One region of the Paenibacillus guangzhouensis genome, then DNA from elsewhere that is predicted to be linked to it. Evidence: predicted binding sites of a transcription regulator. Region 1 holds the regulator's gene; each other region holds the start of a gene.
The links. Region 1 encodes LexA, which represses DNA repair genes until DNA is damaged. Its sites were predicted from a motif close to CGAACATATGTTCG; they were not measured.
Positions count from the first base shown of each region.

Region 2: a site for LexA is predicted at 5,731-5,744, ahead of GCU39_RS04320 (YhjD family protein). Genes of this name have one in related genera too.
Region 3: a site for LexA is predicted at 7,711-7,724, ahead of addB (helicase-exonuclease AddAB subunit AddB). Genes of this name have one in related genera too.

Region 1 is NZ_CP045293.1:2,709,618-2,719,903, reverse strand. It holds gene GCU39_RS31960 (M23 family metallopeptidase) at 1-95, shown strand, start outside; gene GCU39_RS12130 (stalk domain-containing protein) at 1,160-1,636, opposite strand; gene GCU39_RS12125 (N-acetylmuramoyl-L-alanine amidase family protein) at 1,898-2,659, shown strand; gene lexA (transcriptional repressor LexA) at 2,799-3,425, opposite strand; gene GCU39_RS12115 (LysM peptidoglycan-binding domain-containing protein) at 3,700-3,969, shown strand; gene GCU39_RS12110 (DUF896 domain-containing protein) at 4,078-4,278, shown strand; gene GCU39_RS12105 (hypothetical protein) at 4,327-4,845, shown strand; gene GCU39_RS12100 (HAD family hydrolase) at 4,882-5,679, shown strand; gene GCU39_RS12095 (SCO family protein) at 5,865-6,428, shown strand; gene GCU39_RS12090 (FixH family protein) at 6,464-6,898, shown strand; gene GCU39_RS12085 (1,2-dihydroxy-3-keto-5-methylthiopentene dioxygenase) at 6,969-7,511, opposite strand; gene metH (methionine synthase) at 7,668-10,286, shown strand, end outside.
Region 2 is NZ_CP045293.1:996,870-1,007,155, reverse strand. It holds gene GCU39_RS04345 (sensor histidine kinase) at 1-870, opposite strand, end outside; gene GCU39_RS04340 (extracellular solute-binding protein) at 1,026-2,636, shown strand; gene GCU39_RS04335 (YitT family protein) at 2,725-3,363, opposite strand; gene hmpA (NO-inducible flavohemoprotein) at 3,811-5,037, shown strand; gene GCU39_RS04325 (Crp/Fnr family transcriptional regulator) at 5,130-5,630, opposite strand; gene GCU39_RS04320 (YhjD family protein) at 5,815-6,192, shown strand; gene GCU39_RS04315 (CAP domain-containing protein) at 6,281-7,042, shown strand; gene GCU39_RS04310 (CHAP domain-containing protein) at 7,101-8,084, opposite strand; gene GCU39_RS04305 (histidine phosphatase family protein) at 8,106-8,741, opposite strand; gene GCU39_RS04300 (alpha/beta hydrolase) at 8,731-9,513, opposite strand; gene GCU39_RS04295 (histidine phosphatase family protein) at 9,563-10,216, opposite strand; gene GCU39_RS04290 (aminoglycoside phosphotransferase family protein) at 10,229-10,286, opposite strand, start outside.
Region 3 is NZ_CP045293.1:710,794-721,079, reverse strand. It holds gene addA (helicase-exonuclease AddAB subunit AddA) at 1-4,157, opposite strand, end outside; gene addB (helicase-exonuclease AddAB subunit AddB) at 4,141-7,692, opposite strand; gene GCU39_RS02940 (SPL family radical SAM protein) at 7,806-8,627, opposite strand; gene GCU39_RS02935 (class I SAM-dependent rRNA methyltransferase) at 8,657-10,021, opposite strand; gene GCU39_RS02930 (Na/Pi cotransporter family protein) at 10,142-10,286, shown strand, end outside.

The sequences.
Region 1 (10,286 bases):
ACCAAGGCTCGACGGGAGTGAGCACAGGGCCACATCTGCATTACGAGATTCGGAAGAAGGTTCGCCATCATACGGTTGGACTGAGACGGAGTTGAGAAGATACTTTTACATATGTTCTCCAACCGCACATTGTAGAGATTCCATTAAATAATTCAGTACCACCCGCACCGTCAATAGTGGCGTACTTCGAGTCAAATATATTTCAATTTGGATCAACTAAAATAACCTGCATGTCATAGTTTTTTCCTGCGGGAGATCTTAGTGTTAGAGCATATCTTACAGGATCACTTGATCCTATATTATCGATAACATAATAATCATAATCCGAAGTACTATCTATTCATGCATATGCTACCGAATGGCTTCCACCACTATAGTAAAATTGTACTGCATCATTAAGAGTGTCACCCATCCCCACAAGAGATGTTTATTGCTGTAGCATTAGGAGAATCATATTCCATAGGGTCCAAGATAACTTTGGTCGTATTTAATGAGATTATAAATGAAGAATTAAGTGGAGTCGTGACTGTGTTGATCAACAACATGGGACAGTTAATTTAAAAATGTAAGATCGAAAATATCAGCATTTTCAAAATTATAGGAATAAAATAACCTCGGGAAAACCGAGGCTATTTTTCATTTGAAGTTAAATAATGTGCCCCCAAGGTCACCCCCTAAATGCCCCCAGACATATCAATTCAGAACCTTTAATAGCCAAGTTTTAAATTTTTTTCTTCATATAATATAAGGAATAACACGGCATAATATACTATCGCACGCAAGTCCACCTATTGGAACGCGATCAATACATTACTCTATACTAAGCTTGACGCTGTATGCGTCGGGGGTTTTTGTTTGTGTGGGTATTTTTCGCGAGATGGTTGTGAGGGCATGAGCACCCACAAATAATTAATTATCGAGGATGGTTTGAAGATGAGTCTCATATTTGTCCATCAACAGTGGATGTAAAAGTTGATGGCAAGGTAGTAGTGAGTATGGAACAAGTTTCGATGTTGGTTCCCTTATCTTTCGAATGATAGTTCTGGAAAGATTCAACGAGGAACTTTCAAGAAACAACAATAACCCCAGTGAATTAACTGGGGCGTGTAGTCACATTAGTACGCAATTTTTTCGCGTAAAGTCGTGGTAGCGGAATCTACTAAAGATCAGATTTAGAAATAAAGCCGGAATCCTTAAGTGGAGTGACATTGAGAGTCGAGTCATCATTCACTGTTAAATGAATGATGTTATCGCCTAATTTAAGCAGCCCCTCATTAGAAAGGGAGATCTTAAAATCAGGGTATTTTTTCCCTAAGATCTCAACAAGATCCCGTCCATTTATTGACTCTATTGTATTCACAGTTGGCTGGACCTTTTTTTGAGCAATAGTGATCGTGCCTTTATTAAAATCAACATTTGCTCCCAATAGACCAGCTACATCACGTACTGGTAAATATGTAGTGCCATTAACGAGCAAAGGTGAATTTTTAAGCTTTTGCTCTTTTCCATTCACAACGATTTTTAACTTTGCAATGGAAGCTTGGAATACTTCCGGTGCAGCTGCTGCAATTGTAACAGTACCGAGCATCATGCCGATGAAAAGAGTTGCGGTTGTTTTAATAAATTGCTTATTCAAGGTATCCCCCCCTATTCATTAGACCTTATTATAAGTGAAAAAGTGGCATGATTTTACATTAAAATGTGAGGAATTGATTAATTTGTCACATAAGCCAATGCAACTGTGGTGAACGGTCCTCAGATAGAACTTATAAGTGCATTACAAAACCCTCAGCCCAGTCGATATAGAAAGCAGTCAGGCTACTTAGACCATGGTATCTATCATTCGCTTCAATTCTATTGATGCATATTAATAGAGTAGGAAGAGAGGTGAAGACAATTGAGTCTATTTATTGCTTTAGATGATGGACATGGAATGCAACCGCCAGGTAAGCGGACGCCTTTGTTCAAGGATGGGACGCGGTCAAAAGAAACCGGTGAGCCATTTATGCACGAGAACGAATTCAACCGTGCGGTTGTTGCTCTTTTGGACGAGCACCTACAACGATGTGGTTTTCGTACATTGCTCGTGGCGCCAGGAGATAGCGATGTTCCCCTGAAGACCCGGACGGACACAGCGAATCAATCCGGTGTAGACCTCTATGTATCCGTTCATGCGAACGCAGCAGGAGAGACATGGGGGAGTGTGAATGGGATTGAGTCATTCTACTATCCCGGACGTGTGACCAGCATGAAAGCTGCGGAAGCGATTCATGCAAGGTTGGTCCAAGGCACGAAGCTCCGCGACAGAGGCGTCAAACCGGCGAATCTCCATGTGCTAAGGGAATCTACAATGCCGGCAGTCCTCGTGGAGTGCGGCTTTATGGATAACATGGAAGAAGCCAAGCTTTTGCTGTCGGACGCATATCGAGACCTATGTGCTGAAGAAATTGCAAGAGGTGTCTGCCAGTATTTTGGGATCGCGTATGTTGAAACGGAGGCGAATGTCATGTTAGCGAAGGAAGATGCCAATAAATTAATCGATCTGTATCTAAAACCAGCTTGGGAAATAGCGCAGCAAAAAGGGGACGAGGCAGGAAAGAAAGAAGCGAATCGATTAGCGAATGAACTGCGAAAAGCTTCGGGGCAGGCTCCACAATGATTCGAAAAAACAAGCTGAGATCTGTGTGATACAGATACCAGCTTGTTTTTTGGTTGTCGTTAAACATGTCCTAGTTCAACGAATGTTATAGGAATTAGCGCATCGCTCTTTAAACAACACGGCTAATATGTAGGGCGGATTAGTGCATGTTACGGAAAAGACCAATAACTTTGCCTAGAATAGTCACATGATTCAATCGGATAGGTTCCATCGTTGCATTCTCAGGTTGCAGTCGAATGTGATCCTTTTCCTTATAGAAAGTCTTAACCGTTGCTTCATCGTCTTCCGTCATCGCGACGACGATATCGCCGTTATTCGCTGTCTGTTGTTGGCGTACAATAACGAAGTCTCCATTATGAATGCCTGCTTCGATCATACTCTCACCCATAACAGAAAGCATAAATACATTCTGGTCATGTACGAATTGCTCCGGCAGCGGGAAGTAATCCTCGATGTTCTCCGTTGCTGTAATCGGTGCACCTGCGGTAACTTTCCCCACGATTGGTACCTTCGCAATCATCTGCGTATAGAGATGCGTATGTTCGGATTCTTCTTGGCTCAGAAGCTCGATTGCCCGCGGCTTGGTAGGGTCGCGGCGAATTAAGCCTTTCTTCTCTAGTCGATCCAAATGGCCGTGCACAGTGGAGCTGGAAGCTAGACCGACAGCTTCTCCAATCTCACGAACAGAAGGAGGGTAACCTTTAGATCGTACTTCATTCCTTATAAATTCTAAAATAGCTTGTTGTCTATTGGATATTTTAGACATGAGGTTCAACTCCATTAGTAGACTTTTACAAAATTATAGCATAGAACTACCGTTCGTACAAACATTAGTTCTAAAATATACGAACAAGGGGAACGAATGTTCTAAAAAGTTATTGACACAAACGAATGTTCGTGTTAAATTATGGACATAGAAAACAGAACAAACGTTTGGGGTGCTGAAAATGCTAAAGTATAGCTCATATCAAAGTGTTTATAATAACCAGTCCAAAGTCGTGAATAGAGGCTCTTTCCTTAAGAAGAAGGTCGTTCAGGTCGTGTTATTTTTAGTTCTTGTATGCAGCTTGACGAGTATGGGGTTATTGAATGCTTTTGCTGCGGATACACGTGATGGGGAACGGAATGCGAACATACCGCTTCAGATTGTTGTTTCTCCGGGGGATACGTTGTGGGCGATCGCGAAGGAACATAAGCCAGACGGAATGGATGTTCGTAATTATATTGAAGAGATCAAAGAATTAAATGGTAAACGTAACAGTTCTATTCAATCTGGTGAAGTGATTAAGTTACCAGTTCTTAAAGGATAAATTGTATGCAAGTGTAAGGCATAGGCACATGCTGGGAGCGGACGGGTTACCCTTGACAACCTCTATTGTAAATGTCAAAGTAATAAGGACAGAATAGGGGGGATAGGGATGGATTTCGAAAAAATTGTTGAGCGAATTAATGAATTGGCTCGTAAACATAAATCGGTAGGATTGACACCGGAAGAGACGGTTGAACGGGACGCGCTTCGTCGACAATATATTGATGGGTTCAAACGTTCCTTGAAGCAACAGCTCGATAATATTGAGATTGTTGATGAGGATGATAATAATCCAACAATTAAACATTAGATGAAGCAAGTTTTCCTTCGGGAAAACTTCCAAGGAGGAAGGATTTGGATGGCCCGCTCATGGGAAAGAATGGTGCGTAAGAACACGAAGAATGTAAATAAGGTTCGTAAGAAGCAAGGGCAACAAATGATAGGATCGAGTAGAGAAGCGAAATCAGATGTGGATCGGTATGTTGGTCGAAATCTGATTCTGCCAATTACATTAGTTGCATTCGGTTTATTGTATGCAATTCTATATTCTGCAGTAGATCAAAAAACCTCGCCAGCCTTATTTTGGGGGACCGTAGGTTTATACATATTCCTGGGAGTTGTGATCTTCCTTCGTAGACCCTATATTAGCGTAGGTAAATCTTCTATCGGGACACGTCGTTTCAATCGAGACGTACGGCTGGATGCAAGTCAAATCAAAGAGATTACTGTACAAAAAGGTTATGTCGTTATTAGTCCAAAGGCTAAAGGCTCCAACTGGGTGTTCTCCAGATTAATGAACCGTTATGAGACCGCAGTGATCGGTGAGCGATTGAAAGAGTTTGCACGCGTTAATCATGTTCCTTTTGAAGAACGTTAAGGATAGAGCACTGTAAAGGTATGGGGGAGAAGAGAGATGACGATTAAGGCCGTATTATTCGATCTGGACGATACTTTATTATGGGATGATCGCAGTGTGAAGGAATCGTTTGAAGCGACATGTGTTGCAGCTGCGCAAGCGTATCCTCACATTCAACCTACTGCGTTGGAAGAAGCGGTGAGACGAGAGGCTAGAGCCCTCTATGAAACGTACCCAACGTTCCCCTTCACGCAGATGATCGGGATTAATCCTTTTGAAGGATTGTGGGCGAATTTCACACATGGGGAACAACAAGAATTTCGTCAATTACAGGCATTAGCGCCAGGTTATCGTACGGAAGCATGGACAAAAGGTCTACAAGCGTTAGGTGTCGAAGATGCAGCGCTCGGCGAGCGTCTAGGTTTATTATTCGCGACTGAACGCCGGGCTCGTCCTTATGTCTATGAGGAGACGTTCCAAATTCTCGACGAGTTGAGAGGGAATGTGAAGCTTCTATTATTAACGAATGGATCACCTGACCTGCAGCAGGAGAAGTTGAACGGAGTTCCTAACATTATTCCTTATTTTGATCATATTGTGATTTCAGGGGCATTCGGCGAAGGTAAACCAGCTTCTTCTATCTTTAGACATGCGATGGCTGCGCTTGACATTGAACCTCATGAAGGTCTTATGGTGGGTGACAAGCTTACGACGGATATCAAGGGTGCGCTAGGCGTAGGTATGCATGCTGTTTGGGTGAATCGACATGGTGTCCAACGTTCGGATGAAATTGTTCCAGATTATGAAATCACACATCTCTCGGAACTACACAATATTATTAATCAACATGCTTAAGTAAGAAGTAGCCCTTGTTGCCGAAATCGGAACAAGGGCTTTTTTTTGTGCTCGGCTATGACATTTGATACAAAATCGTCACAAAGAATTGACAAAGATAGCCCGAATGAGTCATTCTTCTCATGTACAATCAAATTATAATGAAAAAGGAAATTTGTTCCGCGATACATAGAGGAGAGGTTAAAATGAAAAAATTAATGTTCTTGATGCTTGGGGTTATGCTGTTATTAACTGCCTGTGGTGGAGCGAAGCAGACAAGCTCGATGAAAGTTGGCGATTTCGCTTATACGGATCAAGCGGGTCAAGCGTTCGGTCTTGCTGATTTGAAAGGTAAAGTATGGCTCGCTGATTTCGTATTTACGAATTGCACATCCGTTTGCCAACCGATGACGTTCAACTTAACGGATCTTCAGAAGAGATTGAAAGCTGAGAACTTAGACGTTACATTCGTATCTTTTAGTGTTGATCCTGACCGAGATAAGCCGGAGGTTATGAAAGCGTTCGCTGACAAATTCGGCGTTGACTTTGCGAGCTGGCATTTCTTGACCAATTACAAGCTAGAAGATATTCAGGCTTTCGCAAAATCATCCTTTAAGACGATTGTAGAGAAGGAACCTAGTTCGGATCAGATGATTCATGGCACATCGTTCTATTTGGTAAGTAAAGAAGGATATATCATGAAGAAGTATGATGGCGTAGAAGATGTTCCATACGATCAAATCATTAAGGATGTTAAAGACTTAATCTAACGAACAAGTAAGCAGATTAGAAAGGAATGCAAATCATGCAAAGAAAAAAGATGAGTATGCTTGCGATTGCTTGTATCCTCTTGATCGCTTTATTAGCAGGTTGTTCAGGATCGAATGAGGGTATGAATCATGACGGCATGAACATGGATATGGACATGAGCGAAGATGCCATGAATCCGATCAAAGTAGAAATTATTCTGCCAGCGCAGATTACCGCCAATAAAGATGTTGTGCTTCAAGCGAAAGTAACGCAAACGGACAAACCTGTCGATGATGCGAAGGAAGTCATGTTTGAGCTATGGCGTGGAGAAGAACAAGAACATGAGAAAATTGAAGCGAAACTTACCAGTAATGGCGTATATCAAATTGAAAAGCAGTTCGCAGAATCCGGGGAATATACGATGATCGCGCATGTTACAGCCCGTGAAATGCATTCCATGCCTAAGAAAACTTTCGAAGTTGCAAAATAAACAAGAAGAGCCCGCTTCCGTCTGAAGAAGACGAAGCGGGCTTTGAATATTTAGCGCAGAAATGAATTCATTAGGCCTTTTGGAACGCAGGGTCATCGTAAGAAGTAGCAATCCAGCCATCTTTCTCAATAAAGAGGCGAACAGCAACGATTTGACGGTTATCCATGAGCGTAAAGAAATGCGGCGTGTGCTCAGGAACGGAGATGACATCACCAGCTTCTAACTCGACGTTGAAATAACCTACGTCGTCTTTTCCCTTGATGATGAAGATCCCCTTTCCCGCCGTGATAGCGCGGATCTCATCTTCCGTATGCGTGTGGACGTCTTCGAATTTTGTGAGTAGTTCTTCAAGATTCGGAGTTGCATCGGATAGCGTAATGATATCCCAGATCTGATAGCCACGACGTGCAGCAAGGTCACGAATCTCTACATCATAGGTCGCGAGAACTTCGGCTTTCTCCTCATCGGAGAGAACGAACCGTTCACGAAGGTTTTCTGGCAGCTTCGTTGGATCCCAATGCTCATATAATACTTCTTGGTTCGCTAGAAATGCACGAACGTCTTCTTCACCTGAAATACGCTCTTTTGTATTACGAATGTAAATTTCAGCCAAAATTAATCCCTTCTTTCCTATAAATTAACTTGATTTTGATTGTATTATAGTGGATTTTGAGCTGGCTGTCGACTTTTAATGCATTGACACTTTTCTAAACATTGGTATTCTGTTAAACTAATTCTTAACGTTTTTGCAGAAGGAAGGGGATTGGGCATGAATAAGCTGAGCATACAAGAACAAATGAAACATAAAATCCTTATCCTTGACGGCGCAATGGGAACGATGATTCAGCGTGAAGACTTAACGGCGGATGATTTTGGGAGCGAAGAACTTGATGGCTGTAATGAGATTCTTGTTCTAACGCGACCGGATGTGATCCAGAAGATTCATGAAGAATATCTTGAAGCTGGCGCGGATATTTTGGAGACGAATACATTTGGTGCCACGAGCGTGGTACTTGCAGAATATGATTTGCAAGATCGAGCAAGAGAGTTGAACTTGGCAGCAGCCAAGCTCGCAGTAGATGCAGCGAATAAATATTCAACACCGGAGTGGCCGCGTTATGTTGCGGGTGCGTTAGGACCGACGACGAAGACATTGTCCGTAACCGGTGGAGTCACGTTTGATGAACTTGTCGATTCTTATTATGAACAGACCGTTGCACTTATTGAAGCCGGTGTTGATACGATATTGCTCGAGACATCGCAGGATACATTGAATGTGAAGGCCGGAAGTATCGGCATACGACGCGCATTTGAGACAACGGGAAAGACGCTTCCGCTGATGATCTCAGGTACGATTGAACCGATGGGTACGACACTTGCTGGTCAGAACATCGAATCTTTGTATATTTCATTGGAGCATTTGAAGCCAATCTCCGTGGGGTTAAACTGTGCGACAGGCCCAGAGTTTATGCGTGATCATATTCGTTCTTTATCTGAAATTGCCGATACGGCAATTAGTTGTTACCCTAATGCGGGGTTACCAGATGAGAATGGTCACTATCATGAATCCCCGGATTCGTTAGCGAAGAAAATGGCAGGGTTCGCGGAGCAAGGCTGGCTGAATATTGCAGGCGGATGCTGCGGAACAACGCCAGATCATATTCGTGCATTAGCGGATACAATGAGTCAGTTCCAACCGCGTAGTGCTTTTGGAACACACCCTCCAGCCGTATCAGGTATTGAGACGGTATATATTGAATCGGAGAACCGGCCTTACATGGTGGGTGAACGGACGAATGTATTGGGTTCACGTAAATTCAAACGCCTTATCGCAGAAGGGAAGTACGAGGAAGCGTCCGAAATCGCACGAGCGCAAGTGAAGAGCGGTGCACACGTCATTGACGTCTGTGTACAAGATCCGGATCGTGAAGAAGCCGAGGATATGAAGAAATTCTTGGAGCTAGTCGTGAAGAAGGTCAAAGTACCTCTCGTTATTGATACCACTGATGCGAAGGTTATTGATTTGGCGCTGAAGTACTCACAAGGGAAAGCGATTATTAACTCCATTAACTTAGAGGATGGGGAAGAGAAATTCGAACATGTTGTCCCATTAATTCATAAGTACGGCGCTGCTGCAGTTGTCGGAACAATTGACGAACGTGGACAAGCAATTACGCGAGTAGATAAGCTAGAAGTTGCGAAGCGCTCGCGTGAACTATTAGTGAACAAATATGGCATGCAGCCTGAAGATATTATTTTCGACCCGCTCGTCTTCCCGGTTGGGACAGGGGATGAACAGTATATTGGTTCTGCCAAAGAGACAATCGAAGGGATTCGCCTCATTAAAGAAGCGATGCCAGAATGTCAGACCATCCTTGGCATTAGTAACATTTCGTTCGGTCTGCCGGAAGCTGGTCGTGAAGTGCTGAACTCCGTCTTCTTGTATGAATGTACGAAGGCAGGACTTGACTACGCGATCGTTAATACCGAGAAGTTAGAGCGTTACGCCTCGATCCCTGAGCATGAGCGTCGCCTATCCGAAGAGTTGCTCTACGATACGAATGATGCGACACTTTCTGCTTTTGTAGCGGCTTTCCGGGATATGAAGGTCGTGAAGAAAGAGAAGGCTTCGAACTTGACGTTAGAAGAGCGTTTAGGATCTTACGTTGTTGAAGGAACCAAGGAAGGCCTTATTCCAGATTTGGACGAGGCGCTTAAGAAGTACACAGCACTTGAAGTGATTAATGGACCGCTGATGGAAGGGATGTCTGAAGTTGGTCGATTATTCAATAATAATGAGCTGATTGTAGCTGAGGTACTGCAGAGTGCAGAGGTTATGAAGGCATCCGTTGCTCATCTAGAGCAATTCATGGAAAAAAATGAATCATCGGTTAAAGGTAAAATCATGCTCGCGACGGTAAAAGGCGACGTGCACGATATCGGCAAAAACTTGGTTGAGATCATTTTATCGAATAACGGGTATGAGATCGTGAATCTAGGCATTAAAGTTCCGCCTGAGCAGATCATCGAAGCTTATCGCAAAGAGAAGCCAGATGCGATCGGACTATCGGGACTACTCGTGAAATCGGCGCAGCAGATGGTGTTGACCGCACAAGATTTACGCAATGCGAATATTGATGTTCCGATTATGGTTGGTGGTGCAGCGTTGACACGGAAATTCACCAAAACACGTATTTTACCCGAATATAACGGGCTCGTTCTCTATGCGAAGGATGCGATGGACGGCTTAGATCTTGCGAACAAAATTATGGATCCGACGCACCGTCAGCTCATGATAGCAGAGACTGCAGCGATCAAGGAAAGTGTAGGCGAAGAAGAGGAGAAGAAGCCGCTGCCGAAGCTCACGAGAGCCGTGCGTTCGAACATT
Region 2 (10,286 bases), 1.7 Mb from region 1:
CAGCTCCAGCCTTCGGATTGTCGATATATCACGCAGAAGCTCGTCCTCGGGCATGATGCTGATGATCGCGCTGTTGATTTCCGGCAAATCTTCTGTCTGTACAATATATTTGGTCCCATTCAATTCAACACTTCCCGATTTTCCAGGCCGTACCTCGCTCGTAATCATCGCATTCAGCACACTGCCGACCTCATTCGGATCATTGCTGGAGAAAATTTTATTGTCCCGATCCACCAAATACGACTGCATCGCGTATTGCTTCGAATTCGAACCGAACGAACCAATTAACGCTTTGGGGTCAATCACGAAGAATAACGTCCCGATCACCGACGTGAACCTGTCCCCTGACTGAAACGATTTGATCTTCATCCCGACGAGCAGACTGTTCTCCACTTGATAAGCCCCTTCAAAATGCTGCAAGCCAAAATAATGAATGGAGTCCTTCGGAGAGAGTCTATCCGTAAACGGCGCCGTCCACCGCTTCCCACCGAACAGATCATACGAACGTCCATTCTCGCCATGAATCACGATATCCAGAATGCCTTCCTTGAGCGTCGTCATATTAATAAGCAGACTGTTCATCCGCTTGGAATAGCCGTAGACTTGCACCTTGTTCTCTTCAATCAGAAAATTCTGCACGTCTTGGTTATACGCAATATTGGTCATGAGCCGATCGATCACATCCCGGTTCGCATGCACCGTCTCTTTGATCTGCGCGCTCATCGCTTTCGTATACTGTTCGTTATTGCTACTGATAATGCTGGACATTTGAACATACGTCGTCATAATGATGAACAACAACACCGCTGTAATGAGCAGTGCGATGAACAGCAGCTGCGAACGAATCGATAGTTTACGATAAAAGACCACCGCTTGTCCCCCTAAGCGTTACACGAAATGCATCTGGTAGCATCTATTATTGATATCTTATCATAAATATTGCCATATGTTGGGGCGAAACTATTTACTCCTTCAAACTTTTCCATTACTATTTTTTTAATAGCGTAAATTTAAGGGGTGATGGAATGGTCCGTATCAAAAATTACGTCATACTGCTGCTCACTGCCCTATTCATCATGACGGTTACGGGATGCGAGGAGACAGAAGACGCCGTGGCGCCGTCAGCTGAGCCCGCATCCGGGATCGGCAACCACCTCACCATCTCCATCTCCTTCTGGGACATCGGCAGAGACTTCGAGAAGAAAGATGCCGTGCTGCAGAAGCTCGAACACGACTTCAATATTACTTTTAAGCCAATTCAAGTGAGCCAGACTGACTACGAGGAGAAATTCAAAGTATGGGCCGCTTCAGGCAATTTCCCCGATTTATTCGCCCATTCCCTCGTCATTAACTCACCCGGCATCTATGCCGACTGGATCAAACAAAATCTCATTCGGCCGCTGCCGAGCGATCTATCGAAATATCCCAATGTCTATAAAGTTGCGCAAATTCCCGATACGCTCGCGCTGCGCCGTGATAAGAAATTATATATGCTGCCGCGCATCGCGTATCCGACCAATGATCTGTGGATGCTGGAACGTGTCGTATTCGTCCGTAAAGACTGGATGGATCAACTGCATCGCATCGATCCGCGCAATTTCGAAGAGTTCGCAACACTGCTCGAATCGTTCACCAAAGATGATCCGGATGGCAACGGCCTGCATGATACCGTGGGGCTGACGGCCGCAAGCATGAACTATCTCTCTTGGGTATTCAGTCCGACCTTCCCGCAATTCGCCGCAAATCAGTGGGTGCAGGAGGATAATCGGTGGATTCCATATTACGCCTCGCAGAAAATGGAGCAGGTTGCATCGCAATTCCGTCAATTATATGAGAGCGGCGGGCTAGATCCGAACTTCTTCCTCATGAAGGAAGATGACGCGATCGCCAAGTTCACGCAAGGAAAAGCAGGAGCACTCGCCTATAAGGGAACGCCAGAGAGCATGAGCAAGCTGGTTGCACTGTGGAACAAATCGAATCCGAACCAGGACTTCTATGATGCGGTGAAAATCTTGCATTTGTGGCCTGCGGATGATGGAAATCGCTACTTCTATGTTGCACCTACCTACGCGACCGAGAGTTACTTCAGCTCCGCTATCAGCGATGAGAAAATGGATCGCATCATGCAGCTCTATGATTATCTCCTCTCACCCGAAGGAAGAAAATTAATGCAGTACGGGATTGAAGGAAAAGATTATGTAGAGAACGACGATCAGATTGTGATTACGCGGCCCCGTGAAGCGTCAGGACAACCGATCAGCATTCAGAAGCTGTACCCTTCAACCAATACCTTGCATTCGCTTGCTTCATGGGGGCTGGAGCGAACCTATCGTCTCGACGAAATGAACAAAATCAATTATGGAGAGCGGAATATTCTCGCTTGTCTCGAGGAGATGCGCTGGCTGCTGAACAATGCAAGGGCCACCCCATTCAAATATTCGATCATCTCGCTATCAACGCCGCACAAAGACGACCTCAGTGCTGCGATTAATCCGCTGGAAGATCTGACGGAAGTCGTGCTGAGCAAGGACGATCCTATCCAACTTTGGCGGGAGAATGTCAAGACCTATAATCAAATGGGGTTACAGCAAGCGATCCGCGAAGTGAACGAGAAGCTGCTGCACCCGGATTCTTAACAACATCCACACATAAAAAAGTAAATACAAAAAAACCACCCTGTGCATCCCTCTTCAGAAGAGAGATACAGGGTGGTTGTCATGTACGTTAGTTCCTTGCAGCAATGGATACAGCATTCTTCGAGAATCCGAATCCGACGACCCATGTAATCATCTTGCCTGCGATACTCACAGCCAAAATGGTATACAGCGTCTCTGCAATTGGTAAGTATACGAGTGATAATAATAGCACGACAGCATCCAATATAAAGAACATGGTTCCGACCGTAAAACCTGACCATTTACTTAAGAATAACGCGAGAATATCATCCCCGCCTGTTGCTCCGCCGAATCGAATAACGATCCCGGCACCGAATCCGGTTATTACCCCGGCAAGCACCGCTGCGACGAGCATATAATTCTTCAAGTCAATTACAAGTGGTGAGAACTGCTCAAAAATGTCGTAAAACACGGAAAGGGAAACTGCCGCAATCACTGTATTCAGTAAGAACTTGCGCCCTTTCACGAACATGGCGACGATGAAAATTGGAATGTCGAGCATCAGCATCGTCACGGCTGGCGACCAGTCAAAGGCGTACTTGCCCAGCAACGCTAGACCTACGAACCCGCCTTCCGCCAAATTGTTCTGAAAATTAATGTGATAATAACAAAATGCCATTAAAAACGTACCGACTAACATCATAGCGACTTGTTGCAACTGTTGAATCCGTTCTTCTTTTCTCCTCATTGTCGTTCCCTCTTAACATCATTGGTTTGGGTTTAGCTTTCCAACCAACGATGAGGGAGCTCGCCTGAGGCTTCGTCCTTCGCACCATCATACGTTACACGCTTCTTTCATAGTTGGTTGGTCATTCGAACTTGTCGACGTGTAAACTTCCAACTATGACGCTAAGTGTAGGAGAGATCATAACGTTTCCAGACTGTCCTTTGGGAATTCGTCCTTCGGGGACACATGGTATCCTGATCCTTTCTGATTTAGATTTTAAAGCTCATCTGCCATCATTATACCACAGATCCATTTTTTCAGGAAGGCGAAATTGTCAGACAATTCTGAAGCTTGTTTGTTCACAAGACGTTCTATTTTTCGTGTGCGCGAAATCACATTTGCTAGTATAGGTGCCAACTATACTTAGAACAATACGTGTGACATATATCACGAAAAGAGGTTGTTACCATGTTAAATCCATCGACAATTGCCATCATTAAATCTACTGTTCCTGTCCTCGAGGTTCACGGGACAGCCATTACGAAACGGTTCTACGAGCTGCTATTCACGAATCATCCTGAACTATTAAATATTTTCAATCATGCGAATCAACGTCAAGGCAAACAATCCGGTGCACTCGCCAATGCGGTCTATGCGGCTGCAGCGAACATTGATCGGCTCGAGCAGATCATTCCCGTCGTTAAGCAAATCGGACATAAGCACCGCGCGCTCGGTATCAAGCCGGAACATTATCCGATTGTCGGCGAACATCTATTAATCGCGATCAAAGATGTGCTCGGCGACGCTGCAACCGATGAGATTATCGGCGCTTGGGCTGAAGCATACGGCGTAATCGCCGACGCATTCATCGGCGTCGAAGCAGAGATGTACGCGCAAGCAGCGGGACAGCTCGGCGGCTGGGACGGCTTCCGCAAGTTCATCGTAACGCGCAAAGAGCAGGAGAGCAGCGTGATTACGTCATTCTATCTCAGACCTGCCGATGGTCAGGCGATCGCCTCCTTCTTGCCTGGACAATACATTACCGTTCGTGCTAACGTACCTGGCAGTGCGAACACGCATCTGCGGCACTACAGTTTATCGGATGCGCCTGGGCTAAGCTATTACCGTATCACAGTTAAAAGAGAAGCCGGAACCGAACCGCAGCAGCCTGCCGGCATCGTCTCGAACTATCTGCATGATCAAGTCCATGTGGGAGATGCACTCGACATTAGCGCGCCAGCTGGCGATTTCACGATTGACCCAGCGAATGGCAGCGATGCGCCTGTCGTGCTCATCAGCGGAGGCGTTGGACTCACGCCGATGGTGAGTATGCTGAATACGATCGCTGCGCAGCAGCCAGACCGGTCAGTAACCTATATTCACGCTGCGATCAATAGCGAATTGCATGCGATGCGAGACCACGTGACGGCGCTAACCGAACAGCTTGCGCCGTTGACATCCTATGTATGCTACGCCTCACCGATCGCGGGCGACCGCTGTGATCATGAAGGCCTGATCGATGCTGCATGGCTGCAATCGATCCTCCCAGCAGCGACGCTCCATACGGGCGAGTTCTACTTCTGCGGACCGACGCCATTCATGAAAGCTGTTAACCATGCATTGAAACAGCTAGGCGTGAGTCCAGATCGCATTCATTATGAATTCTTCGGACCTGCTGGCAGCTTGGAAGCCTAAAGATCTGTATGGATATAAGAAAGAGGCCTTGTTGTCTTCATGACAATAAGGCCTCTTGAATGTTGTTCATCCTATGTTCGTAGGCGTCTTGGTTATCCTTGACTGCGCAGTAAGCGGTTGATCGTCTCACGGCGTACGCCAATCAGTTGTCCGATCTCCTCCTGCGTTAACAAATCCGTTAGCGTCTCGTTCTTGGCATAGCTGGACATCCATTCTTCCAACAGCTTCAGTCGTTCTCCTGGCGTACCAATCGTCAGATGATCAATACGCTGTTGCATGAATCGCAGCTTCTCCTGCAGCATTTTGGCAATGGATAGAGCTTTGTCCGGATTCTCTTCCAGCTCCTTATACCACGCCTCTGCCGAAATCAATTCCACCTCGCTGGTTACGATCGCTGTTGCGGTTCCGTGAAAATCCTTTGGTGTAATCAATGAATGATGCGGAACAATTTCACCTGGATACAGGATGTTGAACAGCACCTGATTCCCATTTGGATGAATACGCGTCACTTTGAAAATGCCGCTCTTAATATGATACAAATGTTCCCCCGAATCACCTTGTCGGAACAAAATATCTCCTTTATGTACAATCATGCCGCTCTCTCCCACTTTCATTATCCCTCACCTTATGATAACCAATGACAAGCTAGCCAGCAACCGCTTCCTGCCGCTGCCAAAAATTGTTGTTGTCATACGAATATTTGTTCGCTATTATGAATATAATAAGAACAGGTGTTCGAAATAGGTTTTAACATTCTAAGCATAGGAAGTGTTCGCGATGAAATCTGTTCCCCTCCAGACCGAGGTTGATTTCACACTCGTTAAGCAGTATATTCTCCTCCCCATTGTGCTCGATGTATTGGAACGAGATATGCAGACCCTGGGAATGGCGCCGCTCAAGATGCCGTCCATCTATGTTCGCAATTTGCAGCAAGTACAACGCCAAGTGCACGAAGACCTCGTACGGATTCGGAAGCAGCTCCGCGCCCATGGCCTCAAGGTCTACGAAGAGAAACGAACGAAGTCCGGCGTCGAGGTCCTCTATGTATGTCGTGGATACCATCACACGTTCTCCATGTTATGGAGCTTGATCAAGGCTGAGATTGAGCGTTATTTGAGCGAATACATGAATGTGGATTTGGATATGGAGATGTGAGTGCAGGAACTCAGGATAATTCCATCCTGATCGGGAAAATATAATTCATGATGAACATCACCATACTAATGCATCGAGGTGTTGACACATGAAGAAATATATTGCCTTAACCGCATTATTGCTGGCGGCAGGATGTACTTCCCCGAACGGAAATATGTCGACGAAGCAAGTAGCACCGGGAACACGTATTGAGACGCACTCCCACACGAAAATTCCGAAAACGCTGAAGACACAGGCTTCATCCACAGCTACTCCTGGCGCGCGGAAACCGGTTAGAATTCAACAGTCGCCTGGAGCACCGATGAAATGGATCGTTGTCGGGGAATCGCCGTCACAGTATCCAGCCAATCGGTATCCTGTGACGCCAAATCCGGTACAAACTCCAGTACAGAACCCAACAGCACCAACGACGCCAACAACGCCAGTTCAGAATCCAACGCAAAATCCTAGCAAAAGTCCAAATAATCAGACTCCATCCAACTCTCAGCAGTTCGATCAAGAGGTTCTGCGGCTTGTGAATGAACAACGCGCCAGCGCGGGATTAAATGCCCTAACGATGGATGCGAATTTATCCAAAATGGCGCTCGTGAAAGCGCAAGATATGATCCAGAACAACTATTTCGATCACAATTCACCAACGTATGGATCCCCCTTCGATATGATGAAGAAATTCGGCATCACTTTTAATTCAGCTGGCGAGAACATTGCCAAAGGTCAGACGACACCAAGCCAAGTCATGAACGATTGGATGAACAGTGAAGGCCACAGAGCCAATATCTTGGGCAGCAGCTTCACCAAAATCGGTATCGGCTTTTACAACAATGCGTGGGTCCAAGAATTTACCGGATAACAGAACATGCTGCCCGAATAGGCAGCATGTTTTTTACTTATTCTGTTTACCGTCACCCTTAACGAATAGGAATATAGTCATCGTTGTAATCAAATTGATAGCTATTGTCTATACGGATATAGCCCAAGATGCAATGCGAACGATCCCTGCTCAAAACGCTAGAATAATTCTGGTTATCTTTATTCCCCTCGGCTACTACGATTTCATCGTCGTTGCATGCTAGGATAATACCGATGTGATCATGAGAATCTGCAGATAGCAGCTTTTCATAAATTACGATATCCCCGCGTTGAGGAGCAAATCCATCATGTTTATCCATATGAAAAAATCCGGTTTCAGGTAATTGGGACCATTCCAACCAAGCTCCTACGCCAGCAAGCCGATACATAGCATTCGGATATCGAATCGGTAGTAGAAATCCAACTTGCATGCAACAGTAATATACAAATGCAGCACACCACCTGCGCTGAAGAACATTATAAATATCCTCGTCCGGCCAATATTTACAGATTTCTCGATATCGTTGATCCTCAGGTACACCGATGATGTTCTCACGAGCCAGCGCCTCTGCAGTATCAGCCAGCTTCCTGCGGCGATCCACGTCCTGAAGAATTGTTTTCTCCTGGGTCAACATCCCACCCGTACACTGCATGGCATAAGCATCCTTGAGGATATCTGTGTATGGGCCACGAGTACGATATGGGTCGTCCCGATAAAAAATAGCCTGTAATATGATTGTAAGCTCTTCATCAGTAAACATGTTCAAAGTTCTCAGCAAAGGCCGAACCGTATCTGCGCTGTTAAGACCGGGAAACTCGCTCACTCCTGTTTTATAAAAATAATAATCGTGGAGGAGGCCACTAACGGCTGCAATCTCCTGATTCAGTCCCCTTTTCTTCGCGAGTAACGAGGCACAGTTAGATGCACCGTACAGATGGACATATGCTGCCTGTCTTCGTTCTGCACTTTGTATGGATATGATCATTTCTTCAACAAGAGCACGAACACGATCAAGTCGTATATTTACTCCATTACTGTTCACAAGTGTTCCCCCTTGCGCGAACTAACCTAAAACAGGACTTTCTTTGTAGTGGCTAATATCGCCATGCAACAGGATTTTTGATTGATTCAGCTCCAACTCAATCTTACATAGACAGGCCGGATAGATATACGGTGGATTCCAAATATCCTTCATCGGTCGATTCTCGAAATAGGCCATAAGCAATTTTACAACAACGGTATGGGTTACAATGAGTATGGATCTTCCTTGGTTCATATTAATCATTTCGTGTAATTGATGTAATGCACGATTAGACACGTCTTTGAACGTTTCACTATGCTGCACTTGAAACTCCGCGGGATCATGCCAAAAATTCTGAAATTGATCCGGAGATAACCCCTTTACTTCATCTTGGCGTTTGCCTTCCCACACACCCAAATGAATTTCTTTTAAATCATCGCTTTCATATATATCGATTTCTCTTGTACCTTTAATAATTTCAGCGGTTTTGCGTGCTCTAGGACTTGAACTTGAATAAATAACGTCTATGGGCTCATTCTGAAGAGATTCCCCTAACCATTGCGCCTGCTTGATCCCTAATTCAGTTAATGGTGAATCTTGATGTCCTTGTAATTTATGCAGTACATTCCATTCTGTTTGCCCATGCCTTACTAAGAAAATTGTAGTCTTATTCTTCATCTAAAAAATCCATTCCTTTCAAAAATTTTTCCATCTCTCGAATTGTCTGCAGATAGGGCTGATTATCCATGTTCCCATAATTAAAAAATCCATGCCCCAGTCCTTCAAATGGAACTAAAATTGATAGATTTCCGTGGTCGACCATATTGCTAGTAAAATCAATTACTTCTTGAATAGGTATATTCACGTCATCCGTGCCATGAAAAAACAAACTCGGAGGCAAGTTGGCCTTCACTTTCGTAACCGGGGACGCAGCTAACAAAGGCTCCTCTAATGCAGGAAAAAGATCGATGAGCATCTTCGCATCTACGCCGCCATTAAATATGATCAATGCATCCGGTTGAGCGCTTATCCGTTCATTATCGCCCGGATCATTACATTGATCAATCATGGCAGCACATAGGCACAGATACCCTCCGGCAGAGGCGCCGGCCGCGACGACCTTATTCGGGTGAACGCCAAGATCTCTTGCATTCTCCCTTGTCCATCGAATGGCTGACTTTGCATTCATAATACTATCCATTGGAGAGAAGCGTCCCTCCACCTCAAGTGGCCGATATTCCGCAAGAATAGTAACCATCCCCAGCGACGCAAAATGCAGAGCATGTTGTTGAAACTGCCTTGGCGTGACCTTATTATTCGTAAAGCCTGCACCGTGAAAGAATATTATTGCAGGACAATGAATGCTTGGTATCTTCGGTCGTGTGATATAAAGTTTAAGATTTTGATACGGCTCTGATTTCTTATAACAAAAGATTAACGGATCTTCCAAATGAATCATCCCTTAAAATCAGTTTTATAGCACCAACCTAAATCAAAAATCACGATAAATGTATAGTTATATTCCTTTCTGTAATTTCCCATGTATTTAATCGCCTCTCAACCGTATGTATACTTGTATTATCAATTGGGAAGAAAGAAGATTTATTGGTCCATTCCTCTCCAAGTAGAACATAATACAAGACGTTGATGACACCCCCATGTGTTACTAACAATACATTCGTGTCTTTCTCTTGGGTTTCTAGCATCGTACATAAGCTATCAAATGCTGTCCTAATTCTGTTATAAAAATGTAATGGAGTTTCGCCTCCTGGAAAAGGGGTCTCCATCTGAAGCGTGTTAAAGTAAAGCCCAGGATAATTTTCTTCGGCCTCTTTATGGGACATCCCAGCAAGTACCCCGTTATTCATTTCTCTCCACGCTTCCGTATACGTGGCCTGTACTTTAAGGATTTGTTCAATTTCTCTTGTCGTTTCAACAGCGCGTGCTAGATCGCTGCTCAGAATTGTATTTATACGATATTGGTCAGAATGCTCTTGTAGATACGCTGCAAGTTTCCTTGATTGAAGGATGCCTAGTTCAACTAATCCCCTATGACTCCAACCGCCGCGAAAACCATCTTCATCCAGACCGTGTCTTACTAGAAAAATTTTCATTGTTATTTCCCCACCTGAGTATTTTGTTTCATTTTTCATTCATCATCTTTTTTACAATAGTGCCATGTTTAAGTACTTCTTCAATTCATCCCGCCATCTCTCATCTTCT
Region 3 (10,286 bases), 2.0 Mb from region 1:
CATCCATCAAAGAAATATAACACCAAGGCATCCACGGGACGTCTCCACATCCGCTCAATCGCCGACTTGTATAGCTCCAATTGGAATCGATAACGCTCCGCCACTTCCATCAAACCCTTTTCCCCTGGGGGAATACGGTCCGTCTTGTAATCGAGCAACACCAGAGCGCCGTCCTCACGTTCATATAGACAGTCGATCACCCCTTGAATTAAGACGGTTTCCCCATCAAGCGATGACAAATCCATCGCCTCAACCTGAAGACGATCCATGTCCGGATGCACCACCGCTTCTTCTTGCATCTTCCTCAAATGGGGGATCGCCTCCGTCGCTTGCAGCCCGAAGCTGAAAGGTATCTCACGTTTGACCCATTTCGCAGCCGTTAACTCTGAACCGATCTCGCTTGCATAGAAGGCTGCGACGCTTGCCGGATCAACCGCTCTTCGCTGTTCATCCGAAATCAAGCGACGCTCCACCATTTGGTTCAACAAAGAACTCACACCGTCCGCATCGATTCCCAGATCAGATCCGATGGGGACATGCTGCATAACTAAGTGATAGACCGTTCCTCGCTCCGTAGGCGTTAGCTTTTTCTTCTCCATGAACCTCGGACGACGAAGATGGAGCGACAAGATCGATTCATCCTCCGACGTCTGACGCATTTCTAACTGCCCTTCGTCCTCATCATCATTCGTAAATATCTCTTGGTACAGCTCCTCCGCAGGATCCTCTTCCTGCATTTGCAGCATCCGTTTCATCTCAGTCACCGTCGTCTTCGCCGCCACGCCGCTTGCCAGATGATGGGGATAGCGCCATTCGAGCCGCTTCGAGATCAAGTTGCGTGCAACAGCTTCAATGCCTATAAGCACGTTCGAATCTACATCCACATCTGAAGGCTCCGCTGTTGGCTCGTCCAACCACAATTCAAGCTGTCCATCAACAATTTCTTGGAGTGCAGTCTCTTCAGATACTGAGGCAGAGGCGTTTGACACCGCTGATTGCAGTCCTGCCACCTGACCCTCCGCCATCTGTCTGACGAGATTTAACTTCGCCATGTATGCATCATCTTGATCGACCGTCTCAAGTCCGACGGCTGCCCACTGCTGGACTTCCTCCGCCGGTACGACGGAGATGTACCACTTCGACGGATCATCCGCCAGACAATCGCCTGCACGGTTCGGCAGCCCTCCTAAGCGCCGTAGTTCAGAGCCGTCGCGATGCCGCATCAATGACGGTGCTATCCAATCCAAATAACTCCGCCCACGTGCCAGCATATAATCAGGCAGCAGCAAATCCGTTTGATCGACCGCTTGTCCCCAGGTCTGCAATTGCTTCTCAACATTACGAACCGAGCCGATGAGATAGAGTTTCTCCTTCGGACGTGTCAATGCAACGTACAGTACCCGCATTTCTTCCGCGAGCAATTCCATCTTGATCTGCCGTTTGATCGCAAGGCTCGGCAGCGTCGGATAGGCCACGCGCAGCTCCTGATCCATATACCTCGGACCGAAGCCAAGCTGCTTGTGCATGAGGAACGATGCGCTCAGATCCTGCTGATTGAACATTTTGGATAAGCCTGCTACGAAGACGACCGGGAACTCCAGCCCTTTGCTCTTATGAATCGTCATGATGCGCACGACATCCTCTTGCTCCCCGAGCGCCCTTGCTGTACCAAGATCCCCTCCATTGTCCTGCATTCGTTCAATAAAACGAAGGAAACGGAACAATCCGCGGAGAGATGTCGACTCATACTGACGAGCCCGATCATATAACGCACGCAAGTTCGCTTGGCGCTGCGTTCCACCCGGTAAACCGCCGACCCAGTCGTAATAGCCTGTCTCGCGATAGATTCGCCACAGCAGCTCAGACAGCGATCCTTGGCGCGCTTCATCTCGCCAATACGCAAGCCGGTCCATGAAGCGCCGCAGCTTCGTAAGCAACCCTCGTTCGACAGACAGATCGTCCCTCCTGACCTCATCCTCCATCGTCAGCTTCACCATGGCTTCATAGAAAGTAAGTCCTTTGCCATGCAGACGAATTTGCGCAAGCTCCTCTGCGGTCAGATTCACGATCGGAGACCGAAGCACGCCCGCGAGCGGGATGTCTTGCACCGGATTGTCGATGACCTTCAACAAGGAGATCATCACTTCCACTTCCGTCGCTTCAAAATAACCCGTATTCAATTCTGCATAGGCTGGGATCCCTTCCAACCTCAGCTGCTCAATCATCAGAGGTGCCCATTGCTGCGTTGCCCGCAGCAGAATAACGATGTCGCGATACGTAACGCTGCGCATGCCTTTCAGAAACTTGTCATAGACTTGGAACGGCGTGCCGTATTCACCCATCAGCTGCCGAATTTGGGTCGCAATCAACCGCGCTTCAAGCTGAGCTGTCATGAGTTCCTCAGCATCCAGCTGCGCTGCACGGTGCATGGACGCTCCACCCTCTTCTTCGCCATTGGAGACTTCTGTATCAGCTGACTCATCATCAAGCGGCTCAACGCCTTGCGTACCCGCTCCATTGCCGCGATCAATTAACCACAGCTCTGCCGGGTATTCCTGTCCGAACGCCTCTTCTCCTACGGGATATTTTGCTCCGCACACAAGCTCAGCACGTTCGTCGTAATCGATCTCTGCAACAGAGGCATTCATAATTTGGCGGAAAATCGTGTTGACCGCATCTACAATCTCTTGGCGGCTGCGGAAATTCCGCGCTAGATCAATACGTAGTCCCTGTCCCTTGCTCATGGCTGGGTAGGACTTATATTTGTTCAAGAATAAGCCTGGTTCTGCCAGACGGAATCGATAAATACTTTGCTTCACGTCGCCGACCATGAACCGGTTACCCGCTCCTGGCCTGGATATTAAGGATACGATTGCTTCCTGTACCATATTCGTATCTTGGTATTCGTCGAGCAGCACTTCAGCGAACTGTGTCTGGTACTCCAGCGCAGCGCCCGAAGGATACGTCTCTTCGAGCGTAGAAGCTGGATGCCTTAGAATTTGCAAGCAATAATGCTCCAAATCCGAGAAGTCAACGAGTCCTTTCGCCCGTTTGGCCTGCTCGTACTTCTCGCCGAAGCTTAAGACGAACTCAGCCAACGTACGCATGAGCGGTGCAAGTGTCTGCATCTCTCCTAAGAAGAGTTCAGGAGGCCTGCGGAATAATTCTTCCTGCATTGCTGTTAACAGCTTCTTCACTTGATCTCGCAGCCCTTTGACCTGATCCTGCAATTCCTTGTTGTATTGCTCTCCGCGGCAAGCCTTCAATTTCCCGAATGCCATCGACGCAAAATGCTCATAGAGCATCTCCCATGGCGCTTCCTCTGCCGCATCACGAAGCGATAGTACCATACTCATGTCTTCCATCAACGTATCCCGATAAGGCACCGGCCCGCCAGGCTGCTCGATCAACATCATGGCTTGCCGAAGAACACCAACGATCCCGTTCAACTGCAGCCGCACATCCGCAACCACGCTCTGCGCCCAAGCACTCTGTCCGAGCATCGATACATCCTCAACAGCGAACGCATCTGCCATCGTGTAGAGCCACTCACGAGGCCACGGATGACTTCGAGAGAAATCATAGAGCGACTGGACAAGTCGTACCATCGCCTCATCGCTGCGTTCACCGCTGAACCAATCCACAAGCTTACGGAAATCGCTATCCTCGGCATCTTCCGCATAATGCGCTTCGAATAGATCCTCGAGCACTTCCTGACGAATGAAGTCAGCCTCCGTCTCATTGGCAATCCGAAAAGCCGGATCGAGTGGAATCAACTGAAAATACCGCTGAATCACTTCCAAGCAAAAGGAGTGCAATGTCGTAATCGATGCCCGGTTCATCAGGGCAAGCTGGCGCCGCAAGTGCTCGGAGTCCGGATTTTTATCCAGTTCTTTCTCGAGCGCTTCCCGAATCCGTTCACGCATTTCCGCCGCCGCAGCCTTCGTAAAGGTTGCGACAAGCAGTTGATCGACATTCAGCGGCTCTTCCTCAGAAGCAATCTTTCGTATGATCCGTTCAACCAGTACCGCGGTTTTTCCTGAACCCGCTGCAGCAGCAACAAGAATATTCTCCCCGCCCCGCACGATCGCGCTCCATTGATCATCAGTCCACTGACTGCCTTCCGGCTTCGGCACAACATTATTGTTCATCGTCATCGCTTGCCCCTCCCTTCTGCTCTAATAAATTCCACACGTCATCTTTCTTCGGCTTCGCAAGCTTCTTGAAGTGATTCCCTTCGACTAACTCATCGAATTGGCAGACCGGCTTATAGGAGCAATGATCGCAAGCCGTCGTCTGCGCAATTTTGTAAGGTTCTATCGCTACTTCACCATTCGTAATATCTGTACCGATACGGCGGATCGTAGATCTCACCGCCGTCCGCAGCGTGTCCCACTGATCCATCGACGCGACTGAAGCATTGCTGTAGAAGCCTCCGTCTGCCTTCACAGCAACGGGCAGCACCTGCGAATAGCCTTTGTCGAGCGATGCATCCATTAAGGACACAGCCTCCCGATCTGCCAGCACGAGCCCCTTCATCTTGAATCGTTTGAGCGTCTGTTCATGCGCTTGTTCGCGCGACAGCCCGTTCGAGGCTTGCAGTAACGGGTTGTGTACATGGAAGTACAACGTCCCTGCCGGCAATGCTTTCTCGCCTAGCCACACTTCCGCATTTGTGAGGAGCACGTCGAGGTACGTCAGCATTTGAAGGGATAGACCATAATACACCTCATGCAGCTTGAGATCCGTTTGACTCGACTTATAATCGATGACGCGCAGCATGACGCCTTTGTCGCCTTCCGCCTTATCCACGCGGTCAATCCGTCCGACGATCTCCATCGTACAGCCGTTATCCAGCGTAAATTGCAGTGAAGGGAGCGGCTTATCCGGTCCAAAATCAAGCTCCAGACCAATCGGCTCGAACGACCCTCGTCGAGCATGCTCCCCTAAGATCGCTGCGGCACGCCCCACGATTTCTTTTAATTTGCGTGCGATATATCCAAACCGTTTGGAGCTGAGCAATATTTCCCCTTGCAGGCGCGGCGTCAGCGCATCCACAATCTTCTCTGCTTCAAATCGGCATTCTTCCGGCGTTAAATCGCCCCAATGGCGATTCTCTTCTTTGAACTGTACGGCCATCTGGCTGAGCGCCGCATGAAACAACTGCCCGATGTCCGGCGCTTCTAGTCGGAATAACTGCCGTTCCTTCAGTTTGAGCCCATGCGATGCAAAATGAGCGAAAGGACAAGAGACATACTTCTCCATCCGCGATACACTCGATTTCAAATGCGCGCCATACAATTTTCTACTGGTCTCGGCTCCCAGCGAAGCGACGTCATTGCGATAGAATAACGACTGCAGCAGCATCTGAAGCTTCGGCTGCCACGCTTCTTGATTCGCGAACCAATCGAATACTTGCCACCAGAACTCCGCAATATCAAGTCCGCGTCGCCATTGGCGAAGTTGTACGATCAGGTACGACAATGTCCGTTCCGGATGAGCAATGTAACGGAGCTGCTCTTCCGTAGACTGAAGCGGATGCGGTTCACCTGTGAGCAGCCGTTCCTGAATTCCTGGGAAAATCGTCCGTAAATGACGCATCAACTCGGATGGAAGCAGCGTTCTGCCTTCCTCATCGGCAAGCGGATAACTCACCCATAAATGCTCGCTAGGCGTCGTCAAGGCTTGATAAATAATAAAACGCTCATCCAGCAATTTGCGACGAATGCCGGGCGCAAGTCGCAGCCCGATCTCTTCCAGTCGCTCCCTCTCCTGCTCAGTCAAGACACCATCTTCGATCGCCCTTGCCGGTATGACGCCGTCATTTACACCCAGCATGAAGCAGTGTTTGATCTGACCTGAACGTGTACGATCCATGCTGCCTATGAGGACTTGATCCAGCGCAGCCGGGACGAGGGCGAGCTTCATGCTCTCAAGGCCTGTCTCCACCACGCCGGCGAACAGCTCGATGCTTAGTTCTTCGTCACCCATCATCTCAACGATTTGATCGAGCATATCGATCACATTGCCCCATAATTGCCGATGTTCCTTGGCCCGCTGCGGCTGCCCTGCGAGCACCTGCTCATGGCTCATGCGATCAAGCCGATTAGCCGCCTCAACACGAACGAGCAGACTATACACCGCTTCACACATACCGCGTACGTTACGCGCATTTTTGAGTGCCTTCTCAAAAGCATGCAGCGGCTGCACAATTCGTTCACGGCATTGTTCAAGCTCATCGTTCGAATCCATCTCGAGTTCTAATTCCGTTGCGCTCGCATCCTCATTTGGATCCAGCGAGACTGCATGCATCTTCCGCCAAGGCCGGCCATCGGTCCACCGCGAGCCTTGAATTCCCGTTGCAAGGACATAATTTTCTAGTTTATCCATCTCATGTCGGCCAACGCTTCCATCTGCCGGCAAGAGAAAATCCGTTTTGATCGCGCGAAACACAGCGTCATAACGCCAATGATTCGACACGATTTCAAGGGAGGACCGAATGAATTCAACTAACGGATGATGCAGTACTTTTCTCTTCTGATCAAGGAAGTAAGGAATATCATGGTCCGTAAAAATGGTCGTAACCAGCTCTTCATAATCCGCAATATTACGTACCATAATCGCCATCTCACGCCAACGGACGCCGCGTTCTCTAGATAGTCTCAGCATCTCGCGAACGACACCCTCAACCTCTGCCCGGCGATTCACAGCGCCATACAGGGTAACCCCGCATGCAGGGTTATCCGGCTGCACGATCGTTGTATCAACCATGCGCATGGGAGTACGGCGATCATACGCCCGTTCGAGATGGGATAGCATCGGACTGTGAAGGTAGCGCGGAAGAGGCGAATCCTCGAGCACAATCGAAGGTTCCACGGGAACAGACAGCTGCTCGGCTAGCGCACGAATCTGCATATAGGTCGTCGCAGCAGGATGGAACAGCTCGAGTTCATGAGGCGGCACTCCATCGTCATAGGGCTTATCCACACAGCAAGTGATCGTTACACGTGCCGCATACTTTACGATTTGTTCCAAGACCTGGTATTCTTGCGGCGTAAACCCATGGAATCCGTCAATCCAAATCTCCGTATTCGCGATGGACGCGATCTGCGGCAACCCCTCAGCGAGGAGAGCAAGATAATGCTCCGAATCGACATAACGATTCGCAAGCGATTGCTCGAACTCCCGATAGATCAGCGTAATATCATGAAGCTTGTCCTGCACAATTGTCTGACTGCTCATATGCTGTGCAGCGAATGCTTCATGCTCTTCGAGCTGCGTGACATCAAGGCAATACCGCTTGAATTCGTTGTAGAGTTCATTCAGTTTATCGACAAAACCGAGCTGATCCGCCGATTTCCCGAACAGACGAAGCTCCTTCTGATGACGGTGGATAATAGTATAGAGCAGCATTTTCTTGCCTTCATCATTAATCGGAAGCAAGGCTGTACCGCCAATTTCTTGCATGACCCGAAAGGCAAGCCGCCTGAAGCTAAGGACTTGACCTCGAATCATTCCCTGCACATCCGGCGAGTTCACGATAGCATGCTCGACTTGAAATGTCCCCTGTTCTGGCACCAAGATCATGAGTGGCGCGCCGTCCGGCTGCTGCCGCAGCTTCTCCTTGACCTCGTTCAGGATATAGTGCGTCTTGCCGCTGCCCGAGCGGCCGATTACGAATTGAATTGACATGCAGCTCCCCCTTAGTTACAAACGTCCGTTCTGCTTTATCTATCTATATTAACATATTTGGACGATTTGTTGTGCTGTGGAAGAAGATGTCGAATGAAGTGGAAAATCGAGGGTTAACACGTAGGAGCAAAACCTTGTTCGCTAACGAATATCTGATCTTCATCAAAATGAGGTTTAAGCGTTGCGATCACGCGGAGATAAGCCTCAGGATCATACCATCCGGCTTGATCTTCCGTATATAGCTTGGAAATACCTAGCGCCTTGGTACGTTTCCCTTGATTGCCATCACCCATAAAATAATCGTCTACACAGACACGGCGAGATGCCTGTGACAACCATGCCCCAAATGCTTCCGAGCTTGGTAAGACGGGGGCCACCGTTGCTTGTGTTGGCAATCCTGCTTCGGTCAACTGACGTAATGCGTTGTAACGCGCCATAATCGGCGGTGCCGATGGCGTGAACTGCTTCCGCACAGCCTCCAAGTCCGTCTCGATCGTCATGCTGATCCGAATGCGATCCTGTAGCTGTTCGAATAAGTCCATATCCCGCGTTACAAGCGGACTGCGTGTCTGAACGAATAGAAAATCCGGTTTCTCTACCGCCATGACTTCAAGCAGTGAGCGTGTGATGCGCGCTTCATATTCAACTGGTTGATACGGATCTGTGCTCGATGACATAAAAATCGTCACCGGCCCTTTCTTCTTAGCACGGATCAATTCTTTGCGAAGAAGCTCGGCTGCCCCCTGCTTCATATCAACCCAGGTACCCCAAGGCTGACTACGAAATATAGACACGGGCAGCTTTCGCACATAACAAAAAGAGCAAGCGAAAGCGCAGCCCGTGTAAGGGTTCAAAGAGTGTGAATATCCTTTCAGGAACCCGCCCGTCGCCGTGAGTATGCTTTTCGGCTGTGTGGCTTTTAACTCTGGCTGCACTTCGTCTTCCCCTCCCAATGGTTGATCTATTACTTGCTGCGTACTTCGAACACGGCGAACTTCAAATAATGCCCTTCCGAAACACCGAGAATCTGCGGATGATCTTTACCTGCGGCACGCCATTCCACCAGTCGTAGAATTTTGCCTGCGTCCTTCGCCGCTTCTTGTATCGTCTCCAGGAACAAATCCGGTCGCATATGGTACGAACAACTTGCCGTGACGAGATATCCGCCTTCATTTACTAATTTCATGCCGTGCAAATTAATATCCTTGTATCCGCGGCATGCGCCTGCGACTGCGCTGCGCGTCTTCGCAAAGGCCGGCGGGTCCAGAATGACAACGTCCCATGTGCGGCCCGTCTGTGCATTCAGCTTCACCGAAGTATCCACCTTCACATCCTGCTGCGCTCTGGCTGAACGTTCTTCGGCGCCTTTGACCTGCGAACGCAAGTAATCAAACGCATCGGCAACGACGAATTCGACGCGATCCGTAAAGCCGTTCAGCTCCACATTTTTTTTCGCACTTTCAATGGCGTGCTCCGAAATATCCAGACAAGTCACTTTCTTGGCACCGTATTTGCACGCATTTAGCGTAAAGCTGCCGGTATGCGAGAAACATTCCAGCACCGACGCGCCGTCCCAATATGGGAAGGTAACGACTTTGCCGTTAGCATTCACGGGTTTGCGTTCCATCACGCCGTCCACGTCAACCTCTTGCATGTGTATACCGCTGCGGCGGCCCCAGCCTCTCATCAGCGGCTCAATCGAAGCGCGGTTCTCGCGTTGATCGAAGAAATAACCCGTCTTCTGCCCATGGACAATATCCACTTCGACGATCAGATCATTCTCACGGACCTGCACATGTCTTGGACATTCGCCGTACAACAGCCCCGTCGTCTGTTCTAGTCCTTCCAATTCACGGATAGGCACATCGCTGCGCTCATAGATGCCTTGCGGATGCATCACTTCGACCAAGGCGGAGACAATTGCTTCGCGATGCACATCCATCCCAAGCGTCAGAATCTGCACGACAAGTACATCTGCGAACCGATCCACGATCAAGCCGGGTAGGAAATCTGCTTCGCCATAGACAAGACGATAGGCATTTGCTTCCCCAAGAAACCGTTCCCGGTGCGTTAGACATTGGGTAAATTGTTTCACGAAAAACGCGTGATCCATCGTCGTAAGCGGCTGATAGGATACGACGCGCACAGTAATCGTCGATGCGGGGTTAAAGTAGCCTACCGCGAGGAACTTGCCCTTCTCGCTGATGATTTGCACGAGATCGCCCGGCTTTGCTTCACCTTCGACTCGATCGATTTCGTTATTATAAATCCAAGGATGGCCTTGCTCCACCCTTTTCTTGCGATTTTTCTGTAATATGACTGCTGCCATTCGTTTGTTCTCCTCTCCCAGACAAAAATGCTTGTCATGGTCGTCCTATTCTATTCATACCTTTTTAGAAGACCTATATATAGAGTGCGTTATGCCTATCTTCTCTAAAGGAGTCTTTTTATGTTCACATCGATTATTATTCCACTTTGTTACGGATTCGCCATGTTCCTCTTCGGCATGAAGTTGATGGAGCTGGCACTGCACATCTGGGCTGGCCCATACCTTACCAAAGCCATCGCCGTCTCGACCAAAACGCCGCTACGCG